Regions from separate parts of the Alteromonas sp. 5NS40-0096 genome, predicted to be linked through region 3. Evidence: predicted binding sites of a transcription regulator. Region 3 holds the regulator's gene; each other region holds the start of a gene.
What was found. The regulator sigma-54, encoded in region 3, starts transcription at its own class of promoters, with help from an activator protein. The targets are predictions, from matches to a motif close to GTTGGCACGNNNNTNGNNT.
Positions count from the first base shown of each region.

Region 1 (4,257 bases), on a different contig from region 3:
CGAACAGCTACTTAACGAGTATGATGCTGTATTCCTCGGAATGGGCACGTACAAGTACATGAAAGGCGGCTTTGATAACGAAGCGGCTCCCGGTGTCTACGAAGCGCTTCCCTTTTTGATCGCTAATACCAACCGCCTCATGGGTCTTGAAAAAGATCCCACTGACTACATCGACATGCGCGGCAAGAAAGTCGTCGTGCTTGGTGGTGGTGATACCACCATGGACTGTGTGCGAACGTCGATTCGACAAGGCGCTGACAGCGTAACTTGTGCGTACCGACGCGATGAGGAGAGCATGCCGGGCTCTCGTCGTGAGGTAGTCAATGCGAGAGAGGAAGGCGTTAAGTTTGACTTCAATGTGCAACCTCTTGACATCGCCGTAGATGAGCAAGGCAATACCATAGGTGTAAAAGTTGTTCGCACTCAAATGGGTGAACCCGATGCAGCTGGGCGCCGACAGGCAATTGCAGTAGAGGGCTCAGAACACGTCATCGAGGCTGATGCGGTAATCATTGCTTTTGGCTTCCAGCCGAGCCCTGCGCCATGGTTTGCAGATTACGGTATTATTCTGGATCAGAAAGGTAGAGTGATTGCACCTGCAAATGGCAAGTTTGCATTCCAAACGTCTCACCCGAAAATCTTCGCCGGCGGCGACATGGTGCGAGGCAGTGACCTCGTTGTTACCGCGATTGATGAAGGGAGAAAGGCGGCTGATGGTATCATGGACTACCTCGGCGTATAACCTTGCCCTCCTAATCAAAGCCGAGCAATTGCTCGGCTTTTTTATGTAACGCTACTGAAACCATCTTACCGCTAAACTTTCATACGATTTCTGCCGCACACATACCCAAGAATCGAGGGTTTGCGTTGCATTGCCCATGCCCCACCACTATATTTAGGTTTCAGATAGTCATTCGGATAAGAGTATGAAGGTGTTATTCAAGAATCATTTAGCAAAAGCCAACAACACATTGCTGAGTTTGGCAGCCGCTTCTGTTTGCTTATCACCTGTTGTTTTGGCTTCAGAAGGGCCTTCTTTGTCTTCATGCCCTTCGTCATTTCACAATGTGCCTCTGACCCAAGAAGCAAAACAGTGTCAGCTTTTTGAGGATGACTTTCCGGCGTCGATGATTTACCACGACACTCGTACTCCCGAGTCATTAATCGCGTATTACCAAGCAACGAATCCCACTTTTTCTGTTCACTCGGCCTTTAATAAACGGACGCTATTGATCGATCAATCCGAAAATTTACGGGTTGTCATTTCACCTGATGGCAAAGGCAGTCAAATCGATATTTTGGTGATCGCAAACTAGGACATTGCGCGCCTTACATCCAAGGCTGCGTTTAGCCAAAGCTCGTTTGCTGTTTTTTGCCACACCGCTGTCGCGCGGTAGGGTCTGCCAAATCGTACAAAGGCGTTCTGCTTACTCAACATGTCACACATGCAATACGCATGGTTACCGCTCAAAAGTAAACAACAACCATGTTGGCATTGCCCTTGCTCTAGCTAGGTATCGAAAGCACTTCGAGCGTGCTTCGTCAAACTATTGACGCGTTTGTACCGTTAGATTGTGAGGTGAACTATGGAAATTGCCATTATCTTAATGATGTTGTTACTTTTGGTTTCAGTCGGTGCCATTAAATTGGCAGACAACGGAGTTGCCTTTCCGTTTAAAAGGCGACAACAACTCTTTACTCCTGTGGAGCATACCTTTCTCAATTTGCTCGAACAATCAGTGGGCCGAGAATTTCGTATAGTCTGTCGTGTTAAGCTAAATGACCTTGTTCAAGTCCGTCAGGCTAGCAACAAAAAGCAAGCTACTGCGGCTCTTTCAAGAGCGACGGGTAAGCAATTGGATTTTGTGTTGTGTGATCGAAGAGACATGAGCCCAGTTCTCGCGATCGATTTGGTGCATAAAAATACCAATGGCAGTTACAAAGCACAACGTGATTGGTTTACCACAGGCGCATTAGATGCCGCTGGGGTTCCACATGCTAGAATTAAAGTGAAATCGGGCTATTCCACTGAAGAAATAAAAGAATGTGTTGAGTCCAAGTTAGTCGCTTATCGCAAACGCCAGACGCGAGAAGCGCAACCTGGCATTCACAACCCTGCCCCAAATACGCGCCCCACTCGGCCATTGCGTTCGAGTCGACCTGCCGCTGCATAGTAGGCTAAGAATACTGTCAGCGGGAAGTCTCTTCCCGCTGACTATCCTTTGCAGTAAAATAGCGCTCAATTTCAATTCAGCGAAACCATATTTATGAAAATAGGTATCCTCGGCGCCATGGATCAGGAAGTGGCGTTACTAAAAGCGTCACTGTCGAATCTCGAAACTCATACTTGGAAGCACCTCACATTTTACACAGGCACACTTCACGATACTCACGTTGTGCTAGTTAAATGTGGAATTGGCAAGGTTGCAGCAGCGGTTGCCACAACTGCACTGATCGAGCAATTCTCACCTGATTACGTCGTTAACACGGGTTCGGCGGGAGGATTCGATACCGATTTAGACATTGGTGATCTCGTTATTGGTGAAAACGTGATTCACCACGACGCCAATTTAACTCACTTCGGTTACGCATTGGGTCAAATGGCGGGCATGCCAGAACACTATACCAGCGACGAGCGCCTCGTCGATGCTGCTGAGCAAGCAGCACAAAAGTTGACAAACTTACGTTGCAAACGCGGTCTTATTTGCACTGGAGATGCCTTCATTGGTTCCGATGAAGCCGCAGCGACATTGAGATCTCAATTTCCAGCGATGAAAGCGGCGGAAATGGAAGGCTCGGCAATAGGCCAAACCTGTTATATGCTGGACGTCCCCTTTCTCGTTATCCGTTCGCTGTCAGATATCGCAGGCAAAACCTCTTCCGTATCATTCAACGAATATCTGGAAGTGGCCGCAAAACATTCGGCCGAACTAGTGATGGATATGATACACAACTTGAGTCACCAATAATAAACCATGTCTGGCATCTCGCTCGCGGGCTTTGAACCTGTATTTGTAATACTTGTTGTGGCGTTAATAAACACCATGTGGGCGATACCCGCGAGCATCCAACCACTGACTCTAGTCCGCTTTCTCGCTCAACGGATGGGTAACAAAGTCTTACCCAAAGCAAGCTTACCGCCGCTTCAACACTACATTTCGTCAACTTTGGGGTTTGTCGTGCTCGTAGTCCCTATCGGCGTAATACTTACCATACTCATTGCTGCTGCACAGTTTCCATGGTTCTTTGATGGCCTTTTGTTACTCTTTGCTTTGAATTACAACGATGTAGTGAAGACATACCAGCGCGTACAGCTGGCAATTGGCAAACAAAAAAAGATTCTCGCGAGACAAACTCTAAAACAGGTCGTCATCAGAGAAACAGACTCATTATCTGAAGTGGGTGTAGCAAAAGCGGCAATTGAGTCTCTTCTCTTGAGGTACTACAAGCAATATTGTGCCGTCCTATTTTGGTATGTGTTGGCTGGGCCTATCGTGGCATTGGGCTATCGCTGCTTATTGGAATTTGCCTGGACCTGGAATAGCAGACAACAAGGCTATCGGTATTTCGGTATTCCACTGAAAAAAATGACCAACCTAATGGCGTTAATTCCTACTTATCTTGCTGCCACTTTGATGTTGATTGTCACCTCACCTACTGGTGCGCTAAGTGCTTGGCGACGTTGTCCTCACCAAGATACCAGCTCAAGGTTGCTCGCATTATTTGGCGGTGGATTAGATATTCAATTAGGGGGGCCTGCAATTTATGCTGGTCATAAAATCCGCTACAGCCGTGTCGGCGGCAAACGCTTAGTGAAATACTCAGATATGACTTTCGCTTACAACGCCATTCAACGTAACACGATTCTTTGGTTAGTACTGCTGGTGCTATTGGGTTTGATCACTGCGGCAATAAAATAGCTTTATACGACTTTTTTGATTCTTCGCACCATTGTATTAGACTGACAGAAATCCAATTGTGAGAGTCTAGCCATGCCGTTTAAACGTTTCGTTTCTTTTTGTTTAATGTGCTTGTTCATTCCGAATACCCATTCTGCTACAACACAAGAATCGTCTATTGAAATTATTGAGCAGGCAAAGAAAGGGGAGATGCTCATCCTCGATGTGAGAAGCCCCGAAGAGTATGCTGATGGACATGTACCCGGAGCAATCAACATCCCTCACAACGACGTCGCTAGCCAAATCGATAGTATTCTAAAATTCAAAACTCAGCCTGTGGTTGTTTATTGTCGTTCTG
Region 1 is NZ_BAAJLQ010000003.1:260,050-264,306, reverse strand. Features, by position in the region: gene AC27G9_RS11080 (FAD-dependent oxidoreductase) at 1-742, shown strand, start outside; gene AC27G9_RS11075 (hypothetical protein) at 927-1,316, shown strand; gene AC27G9_RS11070 (DUF2726 domain-containing protein) at 1,587-2,174, shown strand; gene AC27G9_RS11065 (5'-methylthioadenosine/adenosylhomocysteine nucleosidase) at 2,268-2,969, shown strand; gene AC27G9_RS11060 (cobalamin biosynthesis protein CobD/CbiB) at 2,976-3,920, shown strand; gene AC27G9_RS11055 (rhodanese-like domain-containing protein) at 3,993-4,257, shown strand, end outside.
Region 1: the regulator sigma-54 is predicted to act here: its motif matches at 1,489-1,507, upstream of AC27G9_RS11070 (DUF2726 domain-containing protein).

Region 2 (4,257 bases), 290 kb from region 3:
TATCTAGCACTTCACCACTGGCAATCTGCACAAAATTCGCTTCCGGTGATGTTTCCGGAGCGCCAGTCAAACAGGTTTGCGCTAACAATGACGAGGAAAATAGGCCAGCCATCACACCCAGTACAATATGCTTTTTCATTTTATCTCCCCGCTCTCACTAATCGAATGCGCGCCGCTGACGACTTGTTTAAGAAATTGTCTACGCCAGAGGCAAAATCGATGGCCCATGCATTTTGAGCTGCATCACCTTGTACGCCATCAGCACCCGGCTGCAAGGTCCAATACCACAATGGCGCATTGAGCAAATCGCCCGTTTCTGGAAAATATTCAATATCGATTCTAGCCGTTGATGTGACACCAAAATGGACAAGAGAAAGCAGCTCTTCATGAGTGGGTAAGCGCCAATCGAAAAAGCCACATAGTCCTTGCGTGTTCACCTCATTGATGAAGGCTTCGGTATTGCAGCTGGTCAATGCGCACGTGGTATCAACACCATTGAGGTTGCCTTCAAAACCACCATTATTTTCAGACAAATACCATGAGAAAAGCGCATTGCCATCGTGTAAATGTCCATCGTTGGTTTTCACTTCCCACACGAGGCCTGTCACATTGTCTCTTACGCATGAGCCCGTTACAGACGCATCGTCAACTTCATCGCCGTTGCTGTTTAGGAAGGTAAAGTCAAAACCAGCGTCGCCACGCCCTGCTTTTTCTAACTCGCCCTGGGCGTCAATCCTGTCTTGCCCCAACTGACCATCCTGTCCGGGATACGCGTTTTGTTGCGACGATTCGATGCTGTTTTCGGTACCTTGCACTAACACACCGGTATCGTTGAGCAATGGAATCGGCTTAGCAAACACTTGCACTGAGATGCTGTCTTGAACTGTATTGTTATTGGCATCGGTTGCTTGCAGCGTGAACGTGACAGTGGTATCGGTATCCACAGAAGGCGCAACAGCAAATGTTGCAACGCTATCTGCATCGTCTATCACCACACTATTCAGCCCACTGCTAGACCATTCTAGGGTCAGAGGGTTTGCCGATGCGACGGTCGATGACGCCGCGCCTTCAAGCACAATTATCTCACCGCCAAACACACCTTGGTTTGTACCGGCATTCACTGTTGGCAAAGTCTCAGAAGTGCTCAAGATGGTAAGGCTCGCTTCAGACGATGCCGTTGCGCCTTCGCCATCTGTTACCGTTAACGATAGCGTTAAGGTGTTTCTTTGCTCGCCTGAGGGCGTTGTAATCGTCAGTGTCGGCTGGTCAGTTGTTGCCCCAATCAATACATCCGCTCCGGCAACTTGTTGCCATTGCCAAGCAGTGATGGGTTGGTTGCTATCCTGGGCGTCGGCGTCAGAACTACTCGAGCCATCGAGGGTGATTTCTGCGCCAGCAGGAAAGGTATTGGCGTCGAGATCTGGCCAACTAGGTACAGTGATCACCGCCACTGGTAATGCATTGTCTGCAACGACCGTGATATCAACGCTGTCTGAAGCGCTATTGCCATTACCATCATTCGCGGTCAGTGTTAGGGTATACACAGTATCACTTGTCACTGCGGGGGCGGTAAACGATGCTGTCGATACCGAGGTGTCTTCATGGGTAATCGTTAACACGGGAGTGGACGACCAACGGTATGTAAGCGCCTCGGCGCTATTGGTTTGCCCGCTTACAGTGACTGAAGTTTGTTCTGTGACCGTTCTATCAGCCCCTGCATTTACCAAAAGGTTAGCACTTGAGCCGTCATCACCACCTGAGCCACCGCCACAACCGACGAGTGTGGAAACAACCAAGATCACGCTCATCATCAACCACTTGCGAACGTAACAACTATGCTTTGTGAGGGTCACTGCATTCATAAACACCCAATTTGCGAAACGAAAATGTTATAGATACTAAATAGCTAAGCAAGCAGCTTGCCACACTGAATGCATGGTAAAGAGGAATCGTGATATATAGGAGGTAGGTGCGCCTTTGACTTGCGGTGCACCACAATCGCTTGTTGAAAGACCACTGTTACTGAGCGCGTTTAGCGTAGCGTTCTTGTTCTTCACTGCGCAGAACTTGAAGCGCTTCTAGTTGCTTTTTACCCAATGCAATGTCTGTCACGTCATAAATCATCATGCTGATGTTATCCACCGTGCCAGTGGCCGAAACCAGTGGCGAAAGCGTGATGTTTTGGTACATGTATTGTTCGCTGCCCGTTATCGGACGATAGTTTGGAAACTGCAATAAGTAGGGGCGCTGTTCCCAGGTCATAAACGCTCGCGTTTTCAATTCAAAAACAGGGTGAGCCTTTTGCTCAAACCACTTGCGTTCAATACTCGGGAACAGATCGAAAATAGATTTGTCGCGCACATCACTGGGCAACAAACCACTGTGACTTTCCATGAAACCATTCCACACTTTAACGGTAAAATCACGGCTCAACACGACAATGCCAACATCAACAGTTTGAAGCATGTCCATCATCCAATGGAATTCTTGTAACTCTTGCAAACTATCGTCTGTCATTATTCGTCCTCCAATAGATGAGCCAACTTCTTGTTCATGGTATCCATGGAATCTTCGGTAAACAGCAAAATCAGGTCACAATGCACATTGTAACCTTCAAGGCCATAACTCAATTCAATCGCCAATGTGCGTCGCCATTTTATCTTGTTCATTTCAATGATTTCATTGATATTGCGGTGTTGTCCCAAGACAATCGGGTGCCCTTGGCTGAACTTCAGATCCATTTGATTCGCCAAGCCACTCAGGCACGTACCAATCAAAATGCTCGCCGCGTCCATCAATACTTCAAGTTGAATTTGGTCGTCGACTTCACCTTTAATATCGAGGATTTTAGCCACGTCCTGAAAACTAGAGTCACTCAATATACACAAGGCCTCACCACGCACACCGGGCCCCAGAAAACCTTGGCAGACAGCGGTAACTCTCTCGTGGGTTTCAATGTCTGACAGCATCATGTGCAGTTCAGACACTTCAATCAAATTGACATTCGGAATGGGCAGTTCCACGAAGACATTGAGGATTCGCGCTAAGTGATCGCCCGCTTGCCCCATCGCAATGTTTGTAATTTCTTGATAGCAATCTCTCACATCCGGATCGAGGGCTTCTAGCTCTTCTTTAATCTCTTCTTCCTCGGCCATCACATTGTGCTTCACCAAGGTTTGATGCAAGGTCTCGGGATTTACCGGTTTGCGGATGAAATCCAGTGCGCCGAGCTTGGTCACTCTCTCATGTGCAGCCGGTTGAATGTCGCCAGAGATGACAATGACTTTCGTGTTGAGGCCCTGCTGCTGAATGGCTTCCAGCGTTTGATAGCCATCCATGACAGGCATATTGAGGTCGAGTAGCAGTAATTGCCCCTTCCCTTCTTTGAGCAACGCTACCGCTTCTTCACCGTGTTTCGCGAAATGCACTGATACAGGCCAATCTTGTGGCAAACATTTTGCCACTTGCTTACGGGCGACGAGAGAGTCGTCACAGACTAAGACTGAAAACATGAAAGGTAATTACCGTCCGTTTATAAATCGCACTTGTCACTAACCTTTGAAGCCCATCCCTGACAACGGCTAAATACAAGCAACAAAAAGTGTTATGTCTAAGAGATAGCATCTCTGTGTTAAATGTCCACTAATACTGCCCGGAAAACACAGAATTGCATTTTAAATGCACAATATTTTCCTCACCCAAAGGTTATCGGCAGAATAATCGCAGTCATGATACCGTTAATGCATAAACCGACTGTTGCCATGGCCGCTGTCGTTTCATTCATTTGAATGGCTTTCGCGGTACCAACGGCATGAGCGACGGTGCCCAATGCCAAACCTTGTGCCTCGGCATCACTGACATTCAACAACCGAAATACGATGTCACACGCGACCGCCCCGACTATGCCTGTTGTTATCACAAATACGGCGACAAGCGCGGGCACACCTTCAATTTGCGCTACCGTTTCCATCGCAAAAGGTGTTGTTATCGACTTGGCAAGCATGGTCATGGTTAAACTCGTTGGTGGGTCAAAGGCGGCAATAGACAACCACGCGAGCAACGGGGCGACAACACCCCCTACCCCCACGGCAACAAGCAAACGCCAGCCCTGTTGCTTGACGTGTTGCCAGTTGTTGTACAAGGGCAAAGCTAGCGCGACTGTTGCTGGGCCTAATAGCCAATGCAGCGCCCTCGCGTCGAGTTGATATTGCTCAACACCATTTCCGGTGGCCACAATGACTAGCCCTACGCCAGCGG
Region 2 is NZ_BAAJLQ010000002.1:562,248-566,504, reverse strand. Features, by position in the region: gene AC27G9_RS08400 (Lcl C-terminal domain-containing protein) at 1-139, opposite strand, end outside; gene AC27G9_RS08395 (Lcl C-terminal domain-containing protein) at 141-1,811, opposite strand; gene AC27G9_RS08390 (PAS domain-containing protein) at 2,020-2,517, opposite strand; gene AC27G9_RS08385 (response regulator) at 2,517-3,512, opposite strand; gene AC27G9_RS08380 (LrgB family protein) at 3,695-4,257, opposite strand, start outside.
Region 2: the regulator sigma-54 is predicted to act here: its motif matches at 1,909-1,927, upstream of AC27G9_RS08395 (Lcl C-terminal domain-containing protein).

Region 3 (4,257 bases):
GACCCGAGAAAATTTTCAACAGGCACATCAAGGCCAGTGAGGTGCTTAAGATCGGGTTCCCAGTGAGGGTTGGGTAAAAAGCGGGCGTCAAACACGTAATCCGCATCTTTGGGGATACCGTGTTTAAAACCGAATGATTCAAATACGAGTACTAAACGAGAACTTTTTTTGCCTAAAATTCTCTCTCTGATGAGCTCAGCCAGTTGATGGATGGAAAAGCCATCAGTGTCGATATACAAATCGGCGCGTTCAGCGATAGGGGCGAGTAACCCGGATTCGGCTTTAATGGCCTGAGACAAGGACTTATTGAGTTTGGTTAAGGGGTGTAATCTGCGTGTTTCGCTGAAGCGTTTAACTAGAATGTCGTCACTGGCATCAATGTAGACGATGGTCATATCCCAAGTGTCAGGCATGTAGTCCAGTATTTCTACAAGGTCTGCGGGATCTTTTGGTAAGTTTCGAACATCAATACTAACGGCGACTTGGTCGTATTCATCCACCACAGTGTGCGTGAGTGTCGGCAAAAGGTTAACAGGAATGTTATCTACGCAATAATAGCCTAAGTCTTCTAATGCGCGTAAGGCTACAGATTTCCCAGAGCCTGAACGTCCACTTATGATAATTAGTTTCACGGCCCCGTCTCCCTGTATGGTGCGTTAGGCTAATGCTTGAAGAATGTCGTCACTCGTTTTGGCGTTTCGAATCGCTTTAACGGTCGATTTGTCGCTTAGTTTACCCGCTACGGTTGCTAATGTCTGCAAATGCCCCTCGGTTTGCTCTTCTGGCACAAGCAGAGCAAAAAAGATATCGACAGGTTGATCATCGATGGCATCAAAATTTATCGCGGGCGTGCTGGTGACAATAATTGCGGTTACCCGCTCCAGGCCTGCTAGTCTGCCATGGGGAAGAGCAATACCATTACCGATTCCCGTGCTTCCCATACGTTCGCGATTTAACAGTGCACTCAATACGGTAGATTGTTCAACAGACGGGTGATTGTTAGCGGCAATTTCGCTAATAATCTCTAGAATTCGTTTTTTACTATTGCACTGGACCGCACATTGCGTGCGATCCAGGCTGACTATGGCTGTGATATCCATCAGATAGGGTTAGTGCCTTTTCAGTTTTTCCTTATGCTTGATCACTTGGCGATCAAGCTTGTCTACCATACTATCGATGGCGGCGTACATGTCTTCATTTTCCGATGAGGCAAACACTTCCGCTCCGCTAAGGTGCATCGTAGCTTCTGCTTTTTGATTAAGTTTTTCGACATTGAGGATAACATGCACGTTAGATATGTGGTCGAAGTGACGTTCTAGCTTGCTGAACTTGGTGTCGACATAGTTACGCAAAGAATCAGTTATTTCAACATGATGACCAGTAAGGTTTATTTGCATATTTCGTCTTCCTTATAGGTGGAGCCTAAATCAGGCTTTTTCGTTGGTTAGACGGGGGAATCGAGAGAGACTCCCGGTATTTTGCTATTGTCCGCCGGGCAACTTTAATTCCTTGGTCGGCCAACAATTGAGCAATCTTACTATCACTTAATGGTTTACTCGGGGTCTCAGCGGCAACCAGTTTCTTGATCAACGCTCGAATCGCGGTTGACGAACATTCTCCACCAGACTCCGTTGCCACGTGGCTCGAGAAGAAATACTTCAACTCGTAGATACCGCGAGGCGTATGCATATATTTTTGGGTCGTAACGCGAGAGATGGTGGATTCATGCATATCGACCATTTCTGCTACATCGTTTAACACCATTGGTTTCATCATTTCTGGACCGTGTTCGAAGAAACCCATTTGCTGTTGGACAATACAATTTGCCACCTTCATCAGCGTATCGTTTCTCGATTCTAGGCTTTTGATAAACCACTTGGCTTCTTGCATATGTGAGCGAATAAATTGTGAATCACTGCTGCTTCGCGCACTTTTACTCATCGCAGCGTACTGCTGATTAATGCTGAGTTTCGGCAAACTATCCGGGTTGAGTTCAACCACCCAACGGCCGTTCTTCTTCGCGACTGATACATCCGGAATGACGTATTCAGGCTCTTTGGTAATTAACGCTGAGCCCGGTCTAGGATTAAGCCCTTGCAAAAGCACCATTGCTTCTCTGAGCTGGTCTTCTTTTAGCTTAGTCTTACGCATCAGTGTTCGGTAATCTTTGCTACCGAGCAAATCCGCGTAATCGGTTAGCAGCATTTTTGCTTCTGCTAGCCAAGGTGTATCAGGGGGAAACTGATTGAGTTGCACCAATAAACATTCCTGCGGCGTCCGAGATCCTGAACCTAAGGGGTCGAATTGTTGAATTCGCTTCAATACACATTCGACTTCATCCTCTTCGATAAGTTCCTCTGTCTCGTCATCGGTATTCACACTTTGCAGAATATCTTCAACGGTTACCGTTAAATACCCTGACTCATCGATTGAGTCGATAATCGCCATTGCGATTACACGGTCGATATCACTAAATGGTGTCAGACCCATCTGCCAAAGCAAGTGAGCTTGGATATCGTCGGTGGTCTCGCCTTGAAATACTTGGTCGTCATCTGATGCTGCCATAGGTGCAGGGGCCGAAGACGCTGAATAATACTCATCCCATGTACTGTCGATAGGAAGTTCGTCGGGTAACCCGTCTTTTTCTAATGCATCAGAGGTTTCAATATTATCTGAACTAGGTGCAGGAGCTTCGGCAGTGGCATCGTTTTCACTGTCTAAGTTACTTTTTTGCGGTTGATCGCCATCGCCAATATCTTCGACTTCTAAGAGTGGATTTGAGTCGAGTGCTTCTTGGATTTCCTGCTGCAAGTCGAGCGTAGAGAGCTGCAAAAGCTTGATCGCTTGTTGCAACTGAGGGGTCATTGTGAGTTGTTGACTAAACTTTAGCTGTAAAGAAGGTTTCATCTACGTCTTAACTTTCTCATTTTCCTGCTTTTTTACCTTAAACAATGAACCGAGTGCAAGTCCGAATTGCGGTTCCTGTTGGCTCATTTGTAACCCGCTATACTAACTATAGCTTGAATTGCTCTCCTAGGTATACATCTCTTACTTTTTGATTGCTTAAAACTTGCTCTGCGGAGCCCTGAGCAATCAATTCCCCATGACTAACAATGTAGGCTTTTTCACAAACATCAAGGGTTTCACGCACATTGTGGTCGGTTATTAGGATGCCAATTCCGCGGTCGCGCAGATGTTGAATTATTTTTTTTATGTCGTTTACCGAAATGGGGTCGACGCCAGCAAAAGGTTCATCTAGCAATATGAACTGTGGGTTGGCCGCCAACGCTCTCGCAATTTCCACTCGACGCCGTTCTCCACCCGACAAACTCATCCCATTGCTGTTGCGAATATGGTTGATGTTAAATTCGTCCAGCAAAGCGTCAGCTTCCTCTTCTTGTTGCTGACGGTTTAAGTCTTTTCGGGTTTGTAAAATCGCCATGACGTTTTCGTGTACCGTCATTTTGCGGAAAATAGACGCTTCTTGAGGTAAATAACCGATACCTTGGCGCGCGCGCTCATGCATAGGTTGGTGTGTCAGTTCGTTGTCATCAATGTGGATGCTACCCTTGTTCAGTGGCACCAAACCAACAATCATGTAAAACGTTGTCGTCTTACCCGCGCCGTTTGGGCCGAGTAGTCCAACGATTTCGCCACTGGATACCGACAAGCTCACATCGCGTACCACTTGCCTAGAACGATAGGATTTTGCCAAATGAGAGGCAGTTAATGTAGCCATTACTTTGGTTGGTCCTCGTCGTTTTTATCTTCGTCTTTAGATTCGACTTGGTCGGTCAGATCTTTGATGGCTTCAGGCCTAAACACAGTAGTGACTCTGCCATTTTGTTGCTCCGACCCTTGTGCCAACATCTGTTCTTTTTCCATGTCATAGGTAATGGTATCACCGCGCACCATACTGGTGTCTTGCTGTAGCTCTGCATTTCCTTTCAGTGAAATTTTGCGTTTGCTCACTTCATAGCGAATTTCATTGGCCTTGGCATTCACCGATTTACCGTCGGTGACTTGCTGGGTATAGCTCGCGGGATTGCCTCGCGCGATGAATACTTCGTTGCCTTCGCCATCAGTGGCAACCACTTCGACCTCATCCGCTTCGATAACTAACGAGCCTTGGGTGATGTAAACATCAGTTTTGAACAGTGATATTTTGTTAATTCCATCAACAAACTGAGACGCTGAGTCGACTTTTATCGGCTTAGTAAAGTCGGTCTCGTCAGCCAGTGCAAAAGTACTAGCGCT
Region 3 is NZ_BAAJLQ010000002.1:275,356-279,612, forward strand. Features, by position in the region: gene rapZ (RNase adapter RapZ) at 1-632, opposite strand, end outside; gene ptsN (PTS IIA-like nitrogen regulatory protein PtsN) at 657-1,100, opposite strand; gene hpf (ribosome hibernation promoting factor) at 1,110-1,397, opposite strand; gene AC27G9_RS07160 (RNA polymerase factor sigma-54) at 1,423-2,907, opposite strand; gene lptB (LPS export ABC transporter ATP-binding protein) at 3,014-3,739, opposite strand; gene lptA (lipopolysaccharide transport periplasmic protein LptA) at 3,739-4,257, opposite strand, start outside.